DNA from 4 places in the Cohnella sp. GCM10027633 genome. Region 1 is predicted to be linked to each of the others. Evidence: riboswitches for the same ligand, from Rfam matches in the RefSeq annotation. Region 1 holds a riboswitch; each other region holds the start of a gene.
The links. Region 1 has a riboswitch for cyclic di-AMP ahead of ACFQZG_RS26915 (3D domain-containing protein). Riboswitches for the same ligand answer to the same signal wherever they lie in the genome.
Positions count from the first base shown of each region.

Region 2: it holds a riboswitch for cyclic di-AMP, as region 1 does, so the genes downstream of both, ACFQZG_RS25420 (resuscitation-promoting factor) here and ACFQZG_RS26915 (3D domain-containing protein) in region 1, are expected to answer to the same signal.
Region 3: it holds a riboswitch for cyclic di-AMP, as region 1 does, so the genes downstream of both, ACFQZG_RS19995 (hypothetical protein) here and ACFQZG_RS26915 (3D domain-containing protein) in region 1, are expected to answer to the same signal.
Region 4: it holds a riboswitch for cyclic di-AMP, as region 1 does, so the genes downstream of both, ACFQZG_RS23745 (C40 family peptidase) here and ACFQZG_RS26915 (3D domain-containing protein) in region 1, are expected to answer to the same signal.

Region 1 covers NZ_JBHTGV010000022.1:32,982-36,184, reverse strand. The annotation lists gene ACFQZG_RS26920 (polysaccharide deacetylase family protein) at 1-705, shown strand, start outside; gene ACFQZG_RS26915 (3D domain-containing protein) at 715-1,353, opposite strand; cyclic di-AMP (ydaO/yuaA leader) riboswitch at 1,363-1,573, opposite strand; gene ACFQZG_RS26910 (LysR family transcriptional regulator) at 1,670-2,560, opposite strand; gene ACFQZG_RS26905 (succinate dehydrogenase cytochrome b558 subunit) at 2,760-3,203, shown strand, end outside.
Region 2 covers NZ_JBHTGV010000018.1:74,960-78,162, forward strand. The annotation lists gene rsmA (16S rRNA (adenine(1518)-N(6)/adenine(1519)-N(6))-dimethyltransferase RsmA) at 1-46, opposite strand, end outside; gene rnmV (ribonuclease M5) at 191-742, opposite strand; gene ACFQZG_RS25420 (resuscitation-promoting factor) at 894-2,048, opposite strand; cyclic di-AMP (ydaO/yuaA leader) riboswitch at 2,308-2,528, opposite strand; gene ACFQZG_RS25425 (TatD family hydrolase) at 2,710-3,203, opposite strand, start outside.
Region 3 covers NZ_JBHTGV010000010.1:59,421-62,623, forward strand. The annotation lists gene kdpA (potassium-transporting ATPase subunit KdpA) at 1-1,288, opposite strand, end outside; gene ACFQZG_RS19990 (potassium-transporting ATPase subunit F) at 1,326-1,403, opposite strand; gene ACFQZG_RS19995 (hypothetical protein) at 1,534-1,947, opposite strand; cyclic di-AMP (ydaO/yuaA leader) riboswitch at 2,062-2,238, opposite strand; cyclic di-AMP (ydaO/yuaA leader) riboswitch at 2,333-2,532, opposite strand; gene ACFQZG_RS20000 (hypothetical protein) at 2,966-3,203, shown strand, end outside.
Region 4 covers NZ_JBHTGV010000015.1:29,274-32,476, reverse strand. The annotation lists gene ACFQZG_RS23750 (DEAD/DEAH box helicase) at 1-100, shown strand, start outside; gene ACFQZG_RS23745 (C40 family peptidase) at 641-1,168, opposite strand; cyclic di-AMP (ydaO/yuaA leader) riboswitch at 1,173-1,315, opposite strand; gene ACFQZG_RS23740 (hypothetical protein) at 1,532-2,341, opposite strand; gene ACFQZG_RS23735 (M1 family metallopeptidase) at 2,353-3,203, opposite strand, start outside.

The DNA of each region.
Region 1 (3,203 bases):
TGGACGGAGCTCGAGCGCCGATTCGAAGGGGTGTTCGTGCTGTCCGCGTCCCGGGAAGTCCGGAAGGTGGCGTTGACGTTCGACGATGTTCCGGATCCGAGATTCACGGGGCAAGTGCTCGACGTCTTGAAAAAGAAGCGTGTGAAGGCGACCTTCTTCGCGATGGGCACGCGCAGCCAGAAGCATCCCGATCTGCTGCGGCGCATTCAACGGGAAGGGCATGACGTGGGCAACCATTCTTACAGCCATCCGGACTTCTCCAAGCTTCCGCTCGATAAGGTCAAGTCGCAGATTACCCGCGCGGAGACGGTCATCTCGGGCATCATCGGCTACCGGCCGAAGCTCGTGCGGCCGCCTTACGGCGAAATCATGCCCGAGCAGCTCGAATGGGCGAAGGCGCAAGGGTACACGGTCGTGAACTGGGACGTCGATTCGGCGGACTGGCGGCAATTGACGGCCGACGAGGTATTCCGCAACGTGACGAAGGCGGTGCGTCCGGGATCGGTGATCCTGATGCACGCGGGCGGCGGGGAAGGGCAAAGCTTGGCGGGGACGGTCAAGGCGCTTCCGCGCATCATCGATTGGCTGCGGGAGCACCATTACGAGCCGGTCGCGTTGACCGAGCTGCTCGGCATTCCGGCCGAGCGGACGAACGAAGGCTCCCTGAAGCAAATGTTGAATTTGCCTCCGGGAGCCTCGGAATAACCGTAACCGTTATTTCAGGATATACACCTTCACGTTCTGAACGCCGAAGCCGGACACGAACGAGCGGGAACCGGGCACGAAGATGTCGATGCGATTGCCTTTGATCGCTCCGCCTTTGTCCGTCGCGGTGCCGACCATGCCGCCGACGGGCAAGCCGTTAAAGTCGTAGCCCGTAATATACAGCTTCGAGCCGAACGGGATGACGGACGGATCGACCGCGATCGTTCCGAGCTTAAGCGCGTCGCCGAAGTAGTCGACGGGGCCCCAAGGGCCGTTCTCTTCCGCGGAAGCGGAGTAAGCGGTCGCCTTGATGTCGAGCACTTTCGAGAAGGCGAGCGATCGGCCCGCCGTCGTCGTGATCGATTGCGCCGTTACGGACGGCTCTTCGGCGGACTTCGCCGATACCGTTCCGTCTCCCGGAATCGCGAGCCTCAAGCCGGCGTATACGTTCTGCGGATCTATGTTCGGGTTGGCATCCAGCAACTGCCGGACCGGAATATCGTAATACTGGGACAGTTTCCAGAACGTCGTCGTGTCTGATGCGACGTGCGACGTTGCCGCGTGAGCGGTCAACGCGGGGACGAGCAGGGCGCCGCCCAGTACGAGCGACGCCGCGCGGGCGGCGAGTTTCTTCCTTGCGTCTTTCATCAATGCGTTGCCTCCTAAGATCTAGGGCCGGCGAGGTTAGCTGTCGGGTTCGGATTGGGAGATCAACCCTACGAGACGTCGAGCGGCACGATTGCCATTCCATACGATACGATTCACCCCGAGTAAGTCCGAACGGAACCAAGCGGTCATGCGATCGTTCCGTCCTCGCGTACTTTACTTCTTTTTCCCCCGCACCTGGCGGTTTAGGCCCGTTTTTTATTCTTGTAGAGGTTAACACAGCAGGCGGGCGGTTGGAACCGGCAAATCCCGGTAATCGGCGTCGAAGCCGCGCCGGGACTGCATTCGCCGATTTCGCTCAACGCTTGAAATAAGCGGTCATTTCCTCGATCAAGTATCGCGTGGCCGGCGCGATCCAGGCGGGATCGCCGTGGATGATCGAGGTCGTTCGCTTCGTCGCCTCCAGCTCGGGAATGCGGACGAGATACAAGTCGTTGTCTTCCAGCAGTTGCTCGCGCAAGTACGACTTCGGCAGCAACGTCCCTGCCCGGCAAGCGGACTGCAGGCGAATGATCGCTTCGAACGAGTCGATCTCCATCCGCACGTCCGGTTGGACCTTGTACTTGCGGAACAGCTCGTCCGTATGCGTGCGATACCAAGTGCCCGGCGCGAACAGAATCATCGGCAATCCGTTCAGGTCGTTCATCGCCAGCTGCGTTCTCTCTAATATATAGTGCGTTCTTGGGAGCACGAGTATGAGATGATCTTCAAATAAGGGTAAACTTGTAATGGCCGGATCGATGACGGCGGATCCGACGAGGCCGAAGTCGACTTTGCGTTCCTTCACGAGCGTCACGATCTCGTGCGATTTGCCCGTGATCGCCTTGATCTCGAGCTGAGGATGTTTCTCCGTCATCGCGGTAATCAACTCGGGCAGCGTCGTCTGGAGGGTGGTCAGGCTGGCCCCGATCGTCGCTACGGGCGACTCGGCGGACTTAAAGGCGTTCAGCTTCTGCAGGTAACCGCCGTGGAACCGGCGCAGCTCCAGCGCGAATTCGTAGGTGAGCTGTCCGGCGGGGGTAAGCTCCAGCCGCTTGCCGATGCGGCGGAACAGCGTGACCTCGAGCTCTGCCTCCAGCTTGGCGATCCGCCGGGATAGCGCGGGCTGGGAGACGTTAAGGCGTTCCGCGGCTTTGTTCAGGCTCGTTTGTTCCACGACCGTCGCGAATATTCGCATGTCCTCAAGCATTATCCGATGCTCCTTCGTTGTCGAATCGTCGTTCGATATGCGCATTCGTTATAAGTTATAATAAAAAATAAGCAGTTCCATTATAAGCGAAAATAGAGTAACCTTAAAGGCGGTGACGTCTGGTGACGAATGGGTGAACATCCATAATTCCGTCTCCGGACGACAAACGCACGGGTCACGAAAGGAGAAGTATACGGACATGAAAGGGAATTCTTACTTACCGCGCAAGCTACACTCCTTGCTCGGCGTCATCCCGCTCGGCTTGTTCTTGGTCGAGCACGCGTTGACGAACTACTCCGCATATGAAGAAGGACCGCAGGGGTTTAAAGACAGCATCGATTTCCTGCATGGCATGCCATTGCTGTTCTTCCTGGAGCTGTTCATCATCTGGCTGCCGATTCTGTTCCACGGGGTATACGGACTGTATATGGCGTTCCAATCCGACTTGAACATGGGCCGGTTCAGCTACTCGCGCAACTGGGCGTTCGCGCTGCAGCGCATTACCGGGGTCATCACGTTCATCTTCGTCGCGTGGCACGTCTATACGACGAGACTTCAAGTGACGTTCGGCAACACGACGTACGATGAACTGGGCTCGCACATGCACGACATCGTAAGCGATCCGGTCGTCTTTACCATCTAC
Region 2 (3,203 bases), on a different contig from region 1:
AACGATGCTTGCGGATAATTTCCTTCGTTCGCGAAGAAGTCGCGATATCGTTCGCCTGGACGGCGGACCCGCTTGCGCCGGAACTGCCTTTCGGCGTTCCGCCGCCCGCGTTCGGCTTCGCCGTTTTGCCCGCCGCCTTATTGTACGGTTTGTACGGCGGCTTCGAATTGTTCGGTTTGTTCAATGGGTTCTACAGCCCTTCCCGCTCCAGCTGTTCCAACGCGCCGGCGAATTCCTCGCGCGTGATGCGGAACATGAGACATCTTTTGTGAAATTGTTTGCCGTTGGCATAGCCGATGCCGAGCAGCTCGCCCATACGCTCCCTACGGCGCGCGGAAGACGCGTGAACGATCAACCCCGCATCCAGCAGGTCGCTCCACTCGATCTCCTCCGAGGCGCCAGAGGCGCTCTCAGGGCCGCGCACGCGCTCGATCGCCCTGCGGATCGCCTCGTCGGTCGCGTGCTCCACGCCAAGTCCTCGGGCGCTTCTCGCCTCGTCCTTCGTCAGGAACGCGTGCTTGCACCCGGGAACGCGCTCGGCGACGATCTTGCGTATGCGTTCCCCCGGGGCGTCCGGATCGGTGAGGATGATGACGCCCCTGCGCTCGTACGCCAGCTCGATGCGCCTTAGCACGTCTTCGCCGATCGCCGAACCGCCCGTCTCGATCGTATCGGCGCCGATCGCCCGTCTTACCGCCGTCGTATCGTCCTTGCCCTCTACGACAATGATCTCTTGAAACATGCTTCGCCATTCCGCCTTTGCCGTTCTCGTCCCGGCGGCATCGCACCGCCGCCCTTATGTATCGTATAACACAAATCGGGAAGAAGCGCCAATGACGCCTCTTCCCGATTGGTTCCGCGAGCGTGCCGCGATGAACGTCCGCGCGCCCGGATTAACTGAGCGACGGTTTCACCGGACCGATCACGTAGACCGTATAGCCTCTCTTCGTGCCGAACCGGTCGGCAAGCTTATCGCTGTCGTAATAGACATCGATCTTCTTGCCTTTGACCGCGCCGCCCGTATCTTCCGCGCGACGGAAGCCGATGCCCTCGATGTACACCCACCAACCGATCGGGATGACCTTCGGGTCCACGGCGATCGTACGTCCTTCCTGAACGGTCGCGCCGGACGACGTCACGCCGTAACCTTCGTCGCCCTTGCGCTTGCCCGTCGACTCGAAGCCGGCGGAATACGCCGTCAGCGTCACGTTGCTCAGCATGCGCTTGACCTTCACGGACTTGCCGTTCAGCTTCACCGTCTTCGCTTCGGAAGCCGACGGCTTGCCGTTATACGCAAGCGTCTTGACCTCCGGTTTCTTCGTGCCGATGGCCACGACCTGCTGGACGGCCGGCTTGGAGACAGTCTTCTCCACTACCTTCTCCGTCACGAGCTTGCCGTCCTCGTACACTTTCGCCGTGCGAACGACGACTTGTCCTTGTTGGCCCGTCTTGACGACTTTCTTCTTGCCTTCCGCGAGGTTCGCGTTCTTCTGCTCGACGACCTCGAAGGCGACCGCGTGCGACGTCTCCACGACTTCCGTGCGGACGCGCTTAATGACGACGTTCACTCCGTCTGTCAGTGGCGCATTCAGTGCGGGCGTAACTTTGTCTTCCGTGCCCAGCGCGACGTTCAGCTCTTCTATAGCATCCCCGACCGTATCGGCCGCCGTATGCTTGATCGCTTCTTTGCCGTCCGCCGTAACCGTAATGCTCTTCGCGCGATCGATGACGATCGTGCTGCCTTCTTCCAATCGCCCCGTCGTCAAGGACAGACGATCGTATGGACCGACCCGAATTCGATGCTCTTGCAGAACGTCCTGTATATCGGAGTTCCGCGTTTGGATGACTGTCGTCAATCCGTTGTCTACGATGGAAATGTTTTTGGCCGCCGCCGGTTGCAGCAACGACACGAACATGATGAGGATTGCGAATGCGAGAATTGCGCCGAGCAGGACGATGCGCAATTGCTCCGGTTTCCATCGCAGCAGTGCGATAAGCTTGCCGGTCGGTCGTGGATCATGGGTTTCCAGAACAGGAACTTCCCCCATTTTCTCGTTCCTCCTTCATAGCCCCGCCGTCGACTGTGATGCATTGACTGTTGTCTGACGCGACTATCCGTTGTGATAACGACACGTGCGAGATGCCTTGCGGCCGGACTCTTCGCAGCGCCGCCTTGCTCCAAATCTAAGGTCGTTCGTACCCGGTACAACCGTTCATGAACCTTTTGTTCAACACAAAAAGCCACTGACAGAGGACCTGTTCGTGGCTTCCGCTTCATGAATAAAGGGAATGGGGCAGCACGAGGTTGACCTCTCTCTATTACGCTTACGAGGTTAGCTGTCGGGTTCGGACGAAGAGAGTCGCCCTATCCGCTCGGCACGATCCTGCGAAGCTTCAGCTGGAAGCCGCCTGATCGACCTTGCGAAATTCACCCCAAGATTGCTCGGACCGCATTGGACGAATGATGCCACGTCGTCGCCGCGTCGGGTCCCCCGCTCTCCGATTCGGAGATTAAGCGTTACTTGGAAAAGGGATGCCATATTCAAACTTCTGCTCTAGATGATACCTTCTACCTACTTCGTGTGTAAAGAAGGGGCAAAGGACGTATTTGGCCGTATTTTCGTGAATTGTACGGTAAAAACCGCAATTAGCGAGGCAAAAAACAGTTTTTTCTACGCGCTGATCGTTTTTTCTTCGATTGTAACCGTTTTATCTCGGTAGACTCAAACAGCGACGTGCGTTCTCGCTCGTAATAATGGCGATTTCTTCCAAATTAAGCCCTTTAATCTCAGCCGCCGTCTCGGCGACGAGACGCACGTAAGCGGATTCGTTCCGCTGCCCGCGATGAGGGTGCGGCGTTAAATACGGAGCGTCCGTCTCGACCAATAATCGGTCCATCGGAACGTTCGCGAGCACCTCTTTAGGCACCCTCGCGTTCTTGAAAGTGACCGGTCCCCCGAACGAAATATAGAAGTTCATATCGAGGCACAGCTTGGCCATTTCCCAGCTGCCGGAGAAGCAATGCATGATGCCGCCGACCTCGGAAGCGTTCTCCTCGCGCAGAATGCGAACGATATCCTCGTGGGCGTCGCGGTTGTGAATGACGATGGGCTTGTTCAGCTTGCGGGCGAGCCGGATCTGTTCGCGGAACACCGTATGCTGGAGCTCCTTGGGCGACGTGTCCCAGTAATAATCGAGACCGA
Region 3 (3,203 bases), on a different contig from region 1:
CCAGGATGATGAGCGGATGCATCAGAATGGCGATCGCGATCAGCTTGATCTCCCTAGGCTCGATCTTCCTGCCGAGGAACTCCGGCGTCCGTCCGACCATGAGCCCGCACAGGAACACGCCCAATATCGCGTACATGAGCATATTGATCAGCCCGACGCCTTTGCCTCCGAACACGACGTTCAGCATCATTTCCCCGAGCGCACCGAGACCGCCGAGCGGCGTCAGCGTATCGTGCATGTTGTTGACCGTCCCCGTCGTCGCTGCCGTCGTAACCGCCGTGAACAGCGATGACTGCGGAATGCCGAACCGGACTTCCTTGCCCTCCATGCTGCCTTGCGACGCATCGATGCCGAGCGCGTTCATCGCCGGGTTGCCGCGCAGCTCCGAGAAGTAGATGAGCGATAGGAACAGGATGAACAGCGTCATCATCGCGCTGAAGACGACCCAGCCTTGCTTGCGGTTGTTCGCGAACCTCCCATAGACGTAAGGCAGAGAGGCCGGCAGCAGCCACATCGACAGAATCTCGACGACGTTCGTCAGCGCGTTCGGATTCTCGAACGGGTGCGCCGAGTTGACGCCGAAGAAGCCGCCGCCGTTCGTGCCTAGATGCTTGATCGATTCGAGCGCGGCGACCGGCCCGATCGCGATGTGCTGCGTAACGCCTTCGAGCGTCGTGACGGTTAACGTCGGATCGAGCGTCTGCGGCACTTGCAAGGCGACGAGCAGCAGCGTGACGAGCACGGCCGCCGGAAGGAAGATCCGGACGTGCGCCTTGACGAAATCCTCGAAGAAGTTGCCGATCGTCGTTCCCTTGCTCGTGATGCCGCGCACGAAAGCGATGGCTACCGAGAAGCCGGAAGCGGCCGACGTGAACATCATCATCATGATGACGGCCATCTGCGAGAAGTAGGACAAGCCGCTCTCCCCGCTGTAATGCTGCAAGTTGGTGTTCGTAATGAAGCTGATGATCGTGTTGAACGACAGCGTCTCTTCCATGTTGCCGATGTCGTTCGGGTTGAACGGCAAGATCTTCTGCAGCCGCAGCATCGCGTACCCGATAGCCACCAATACGATGTTCGTTAACAGGAAGCTTAGCGCGTATTTTTTCCAATTCATGCCGTTGCGGTTGTGCAGTCCCATGAGTCGATAGATGAACCGCTCGGCAGATCCGAAGATCTTGTCCGTCCGGTTCGGCTCGTTGGAGAACACGTGATATACATACGTCCCAAGCGGTTTCACAAGCAGCAACAACACCGCCAAGACGATAACGATCTGCATGATGCCCATTGACGTCCCTCCTGCATTTTCGGCTCGCCAAGCCTGCTTAGAATTTCTCCGGATTCACTAAGGCGTAGATTAAATAGAGGAAAATAAACACGGTGAAGATCGAGACGACGATCATCGGTTGCCTCCTCCTTCGTCGATTACCCGGCCGCACCAATGCATGAAGCCGTAGAATAGACCGAATAGGCCGGCTAGCATAAGAACCATATACACGTCGAGCATGGGCGAATGCCTCCTTCTTCGTTACGTTATCTCGCGAGCAAATCGTCGGTAATGAGAAAAGCGTAGTCCTGCGCTTGGCTATGAATCACGTAGTCGACGCCCATCGTCTTGTAGACGTTGCGGGGGTTGTGGCTTCCCGTAATGACGTATATCGATCTGCCGGTCCAACTCCGGCATATTTGCACGTATCTGCAGCACAGCGTCACGCTCGTCTCGAACAAGTACACCCGCCCGATATCAATCGGGGGGATGATCCAGGATTGCTCCTTGGTCGTATTTACCACTATAATGTGCTCCGCTCCGAGCGAACTTACGCGCTCGTGTTCCTCGGGATTGTTCACGATCGCCGCGAACGGAATCTTCCTCTGCTGAAGCAGCTTCATGAACCGCTCGCCCGCGATATTCGGGGCCGATACCAACACGACGTCCCGTCCGGCCATTCTCGTTCATCTCCTCTTCTTCTCTTGGAAGAAGGCAACAAAAAAGAAGCCGCGAGAAGAGAGTCTTCTCGTGGCTTCCCGGCATGGCCAAATAAACCTCGCCCGTCACGATCCGTTGCCTCTCTCGGTACGCTTGCGAGGTTAGCTGCCGGATTCGGGCTTGAGAGTTGCCCTACCCAGAGCCGGCTAAGGCCCCGGGATTCACCCCATGGACGCGCGCCCGTCTCTCCCGGGCACGCTCCGTTGGTTCCCCCGCTTCCCGACGCATCGGGAATTCAGCGATTCATGGCATAACAAAGACCGCTAAGAAATAAGCATGCATGCTTACCCTGCGGCCGACACGGTCACAGTTCATCATCCTCTCTCCATTTGAGGCATCCGGTCTTAACGGACGCATCGGCGCTTACGAGGTTAGCTGTCGGATTCGGGCCGTGAGAGTAGCCCTACCGTCGGAGGCCGCATCCTAGGCGCGGCTGCCGACGGATTCACCCCGGACGGCGCTTCTCCCGGCTCTCACACCGGAACGGCGCCATCGTTGGTTCCCCCGTTTTCCGTGCGGACACGGAAACTCAGCGATTACGAATGGAACGATATTCAATTGACTGAATCGAATATTACGCTTGCCCCCGATGTTTGTAAAGGAATGACAGGTAGGGTTTAAGCGCCGCATTCCGGCAAGCCGCGCAGTTGTACCGTTTACAATCGCAGTGACCTCTACAGATCTCTCTCCGGCTCTCTCTTTCTCCGTTTCTCGTAAAAAGCATGCTTGCCTATCGCTCCTCGATTCCGGCAGCGGAACGCTTAAATTCGGAATCGCGAGCCAGAGAGAGCATACCCCGCCCGTTCGCGTGAACCGATCGCAATAGGTGCCGCAAACCCGGTTAAATCGGTTGAATTTCATCGAAAAAGCGCGCAATAGGAGACGATTATCGTTTGGCGACTTACCTCGCGCGGCGTTATATTGAGAGCTATCGATCGAGGCACGCCTGTTGGCGTAAGCAGAGGAGCGGATGGAACGGTGGACGACGCGGACGGTTATCGCATTACCGGAATCGAATTTCTGCAATTCGAGGGTCGAGGGGATACGGACAGGTACGGCGTGCTCCGGCTGTGCGCCGGCGGACGTTGCGGATACGCGCGCTGCGAGCTTCCCGGACGCGGGCATCGCTTCGATATCGTCGGGTGGTCGTCGTTCCTGCTCGACTTCCGCCGCCCGGCAATCGGGGAGGCCCGCCTCATCGCGGACGCCAGGCGCG
Region 4 (3,203 bases), on a different contig from region 1:
GAAGACTCGCGAGCCCGTTGCGGCGGCGAAAGGCCGTCCGCAAGGCGGCAACGGCGGCGGTGGCAACGGCGGTAATGGCGGCGGTCGAAGACGCCGCTAACGCGGTGCCGACTTCCCGCGTGAACGTGCGTGCGTTAGCGTTATGAGGTAACGTTAAATCGTCGCGAGCTCGTCCAATGGGATTTTAACGTTATGAGGTAGCGTTAAACAGTCGCGAGCTCGTCAAACGAGATTTTAGCGTTATGAGGTAGCGTTAAATCGTCGCGAGCCCGTCCAATGAGATTTTAGCGTTATGAGGTAACGTTAAATCGTCGCGAGCCCGTCCAATGAGATTTTAACGTTATGAGGTAGCGTTAAAATCTCGCGAGTGCGCCGAACGGGATTTTAGCGCTATGAGGTAGCGTTAAAGCGTCACGAACGCCTCGAACAAGAATTTAGCGTTACGAGATCGCGTTATTGTTTCATGTAGGCTTCGTCCGGGTAATTAGCGTTATCAGATAACGCTAACTACACGGGCGGGGCGTATGGGGTTCGCGTTAGGAGAAGGCGTTCATCCTCGCCGGCGCCTCCGAACGTCCCCATACAACGAAGAAACCCCGCCAATTGGCGGGGTTTCTTCATGCGTCGGGTCAGCCGAAGCTTACTCCAACGGTTCGTCGGTGGCTGCATCCGCAGGTCCGATCAATTCGGCGTCCGCCGGATCGAACTCGGTCGCCAGTGCTTGGTAAGTTTCCGTGTCCATAACGCGGCGGGCGGTCACGTAAGTGTTCGCGTACGATTTCTCGGAGAGGGCGCTGATCGTGATGCCCTTCCTCGTGGAAGCATGGGCGAATTTGCCTTCGCCTACGTAGACGCCCACGTGAGAGATCGTCCGGCCGTTCGTCTTGAAGAACACGAGATCTCCCGGACGCAGATCGTCCTTGGAGACTTTCTTGCCTTGGGTTGCCTGCGATCTCGAATCCCTCAGGAGATCGATGCCCAATTTCTTGAATACGTACTGCGTGAAGCCGGAGCAGTCGAAGCCTTTGGTCGTCGTGCCGCCGTACCGGTAATCGATGCCGATCAGCTTGTCGACCTCCGTGTCCAGCTTGGAACTCGCGAATACGCTTCCGACTTGGACGAGCAGGAGCAAAGCAAGCGAGAACAGAATGACGGATAACTTGCGCAAAGCTGGTGACTCCTTCCAATGCCTACGAGGTTAGCTGGAGGGTTCGGTTGAAGGTTCCCTATGGCTCCTCTGATGCGAAGCCAATTCACCCGTACTAATTGGTTCCCCCGTTCCCCGGTGTGCGCGAGGACTCGGCAAATTTTTTACACTCAGCCTTAGATATTCGGTGATTATGGCGAATTTCCTGCAATTACTAAATGAGAATTTCCTAATCTAAAGCGGATTACTGGGTATTCACACCCCTCCTTTTCGCACATTTTTACTCGCCGATAATAACGCCAAACCCCGGCCGCCCACCCGAGAAGGGGGCAACCGGGGAATGTCCCGTGAAGCTTCGTGTCGAACGAGGGACGAGGAGATGGCTTACGATTCGCGCCATACGTGGTATTGGGAAGCCGATGTCCACAGCGTCAGCAGCGAGCGGACGAAGTGGAAGGCCTGATGCAGCGCGACGGCGAGGAAGCCCGACCAGAGAAACGTGACGGCCGAAGCCGCGAGCGATACCGCGATCCCGATGCCGAGCATGACGAGCGTGACGGCGATCAGAGGCAGCCCTTTGCGCAGCGCGAGTCCGATGCTTCTCAGAATGCCGTCCTTCGAGACGGCTCCGAACTGCATGAATTGGAACAGCAGGTGGAGCAGGAATCCCCACGCAAGCCATGCGATGGCGTAGGGGGCCAGCTCTCGCAGCCAATCCGAGACGGAGCCTACGGCATAGAAGCGATCGCGGGCAAGCGGGACGAGCCAAAGGGCAGGGAGCGCGGATAGCGCGTTCTCCAGCCAGTAAAGCGCGGTTACCGATTTCCATGACCGCTTCATTCCGGACAATACCAGCGTGCCTTCTCCGTCCCTCGAGTGATGGAAGGAGTAGTAGACGCCGGCGTTGAGCAGGGGCGTGAGGATCATCCGCATGAGCAGCAGCGCGCCGAGCAGCGTCAGCGTCTCGTTCAGCATGTCGGTCTTGAGCAGGCGGAACTGCGCTTCGACGAGGAACAGCTGGGCGGCGTTCGCGTTCGGATGGTCGCCGGGGTAGCGCGCCAGAATCGGCGTCACGATCCCGTCGACGAACCGGTACAGGAAGAATCCCCATAGCAGGCGGTACAGGAAAAGGAGAACCAACACATACTTATGCCGGAGAGTCGTGTCCCATCCCATTTTTAATCGTTCTCTCATCTGGCGTCACCTCACCATGCTATCGTTCCGAACAAGCCTTCGATTACTTGCGTGATGCCTGCCGACCATCGTGTCCGTTCCTGCTGCTGCACTTCCGCCTTCAAATAGTTGTTGTACCTGCGATTGTCGAGCACGACGTTGAGCGACGGATCGATGGCCGCGAACGAGAGCGGAGAGGCGGATAGGAGTTGAACTTGGACATGGTCCTGCACGCCGTCCCACGTCCGTCTGGCCGTCTGTCCGTCCTCGAACCGGAACAACACGTTGACGGACTGCGCGCTGCCGCCATGGCGTCGAATGAGGACTCGGGACTCGTAGCCTTCTTCGGTCTTGCGGCTGTAGATGCCGTCGACGGAGAAGTCGGCCATCTCGGCGCGCTGCACGTACGATTGGAAGAAGTCGTCCCACTTCGACTTGGTAACCGTCTCGACGACCTTCTGGAAGTCGGCGTAGCTCGGGTGCTTAAACCGGTATTTCTGATAATAAGTCCGCATGATCTTCGCCATCGTCTTGTCCCCGACTTGCCGCTCCAGGGCGGTAAGCACGAGCTTGCCTCTCAGGTAGACGTTCTCGGCGTACCGGTCGGAATCGCGGAACTGCCAAGACGATTGATTGAGCGGCTCCGGATTCGTCAAGTAGCTCGCTTCGATCGGCGTATTCGGCGATACGCCGTAGATGGCGGACATGAGCTTATCTTCCGTGTAAGAGGTGAAGCCTTCGTCCAGCCAGGCTTCCTCGAATTCGTTCGAGGCGACGAGGCCGTACCAGTATTGGTGCGCGATCTCGTGCACGAGGGTGCGCTCGAGGTCGTAGCCCGGGTTCTTGTTGTCCGCGGCCGCGGCGGTGACGAGCGTCGGGTATT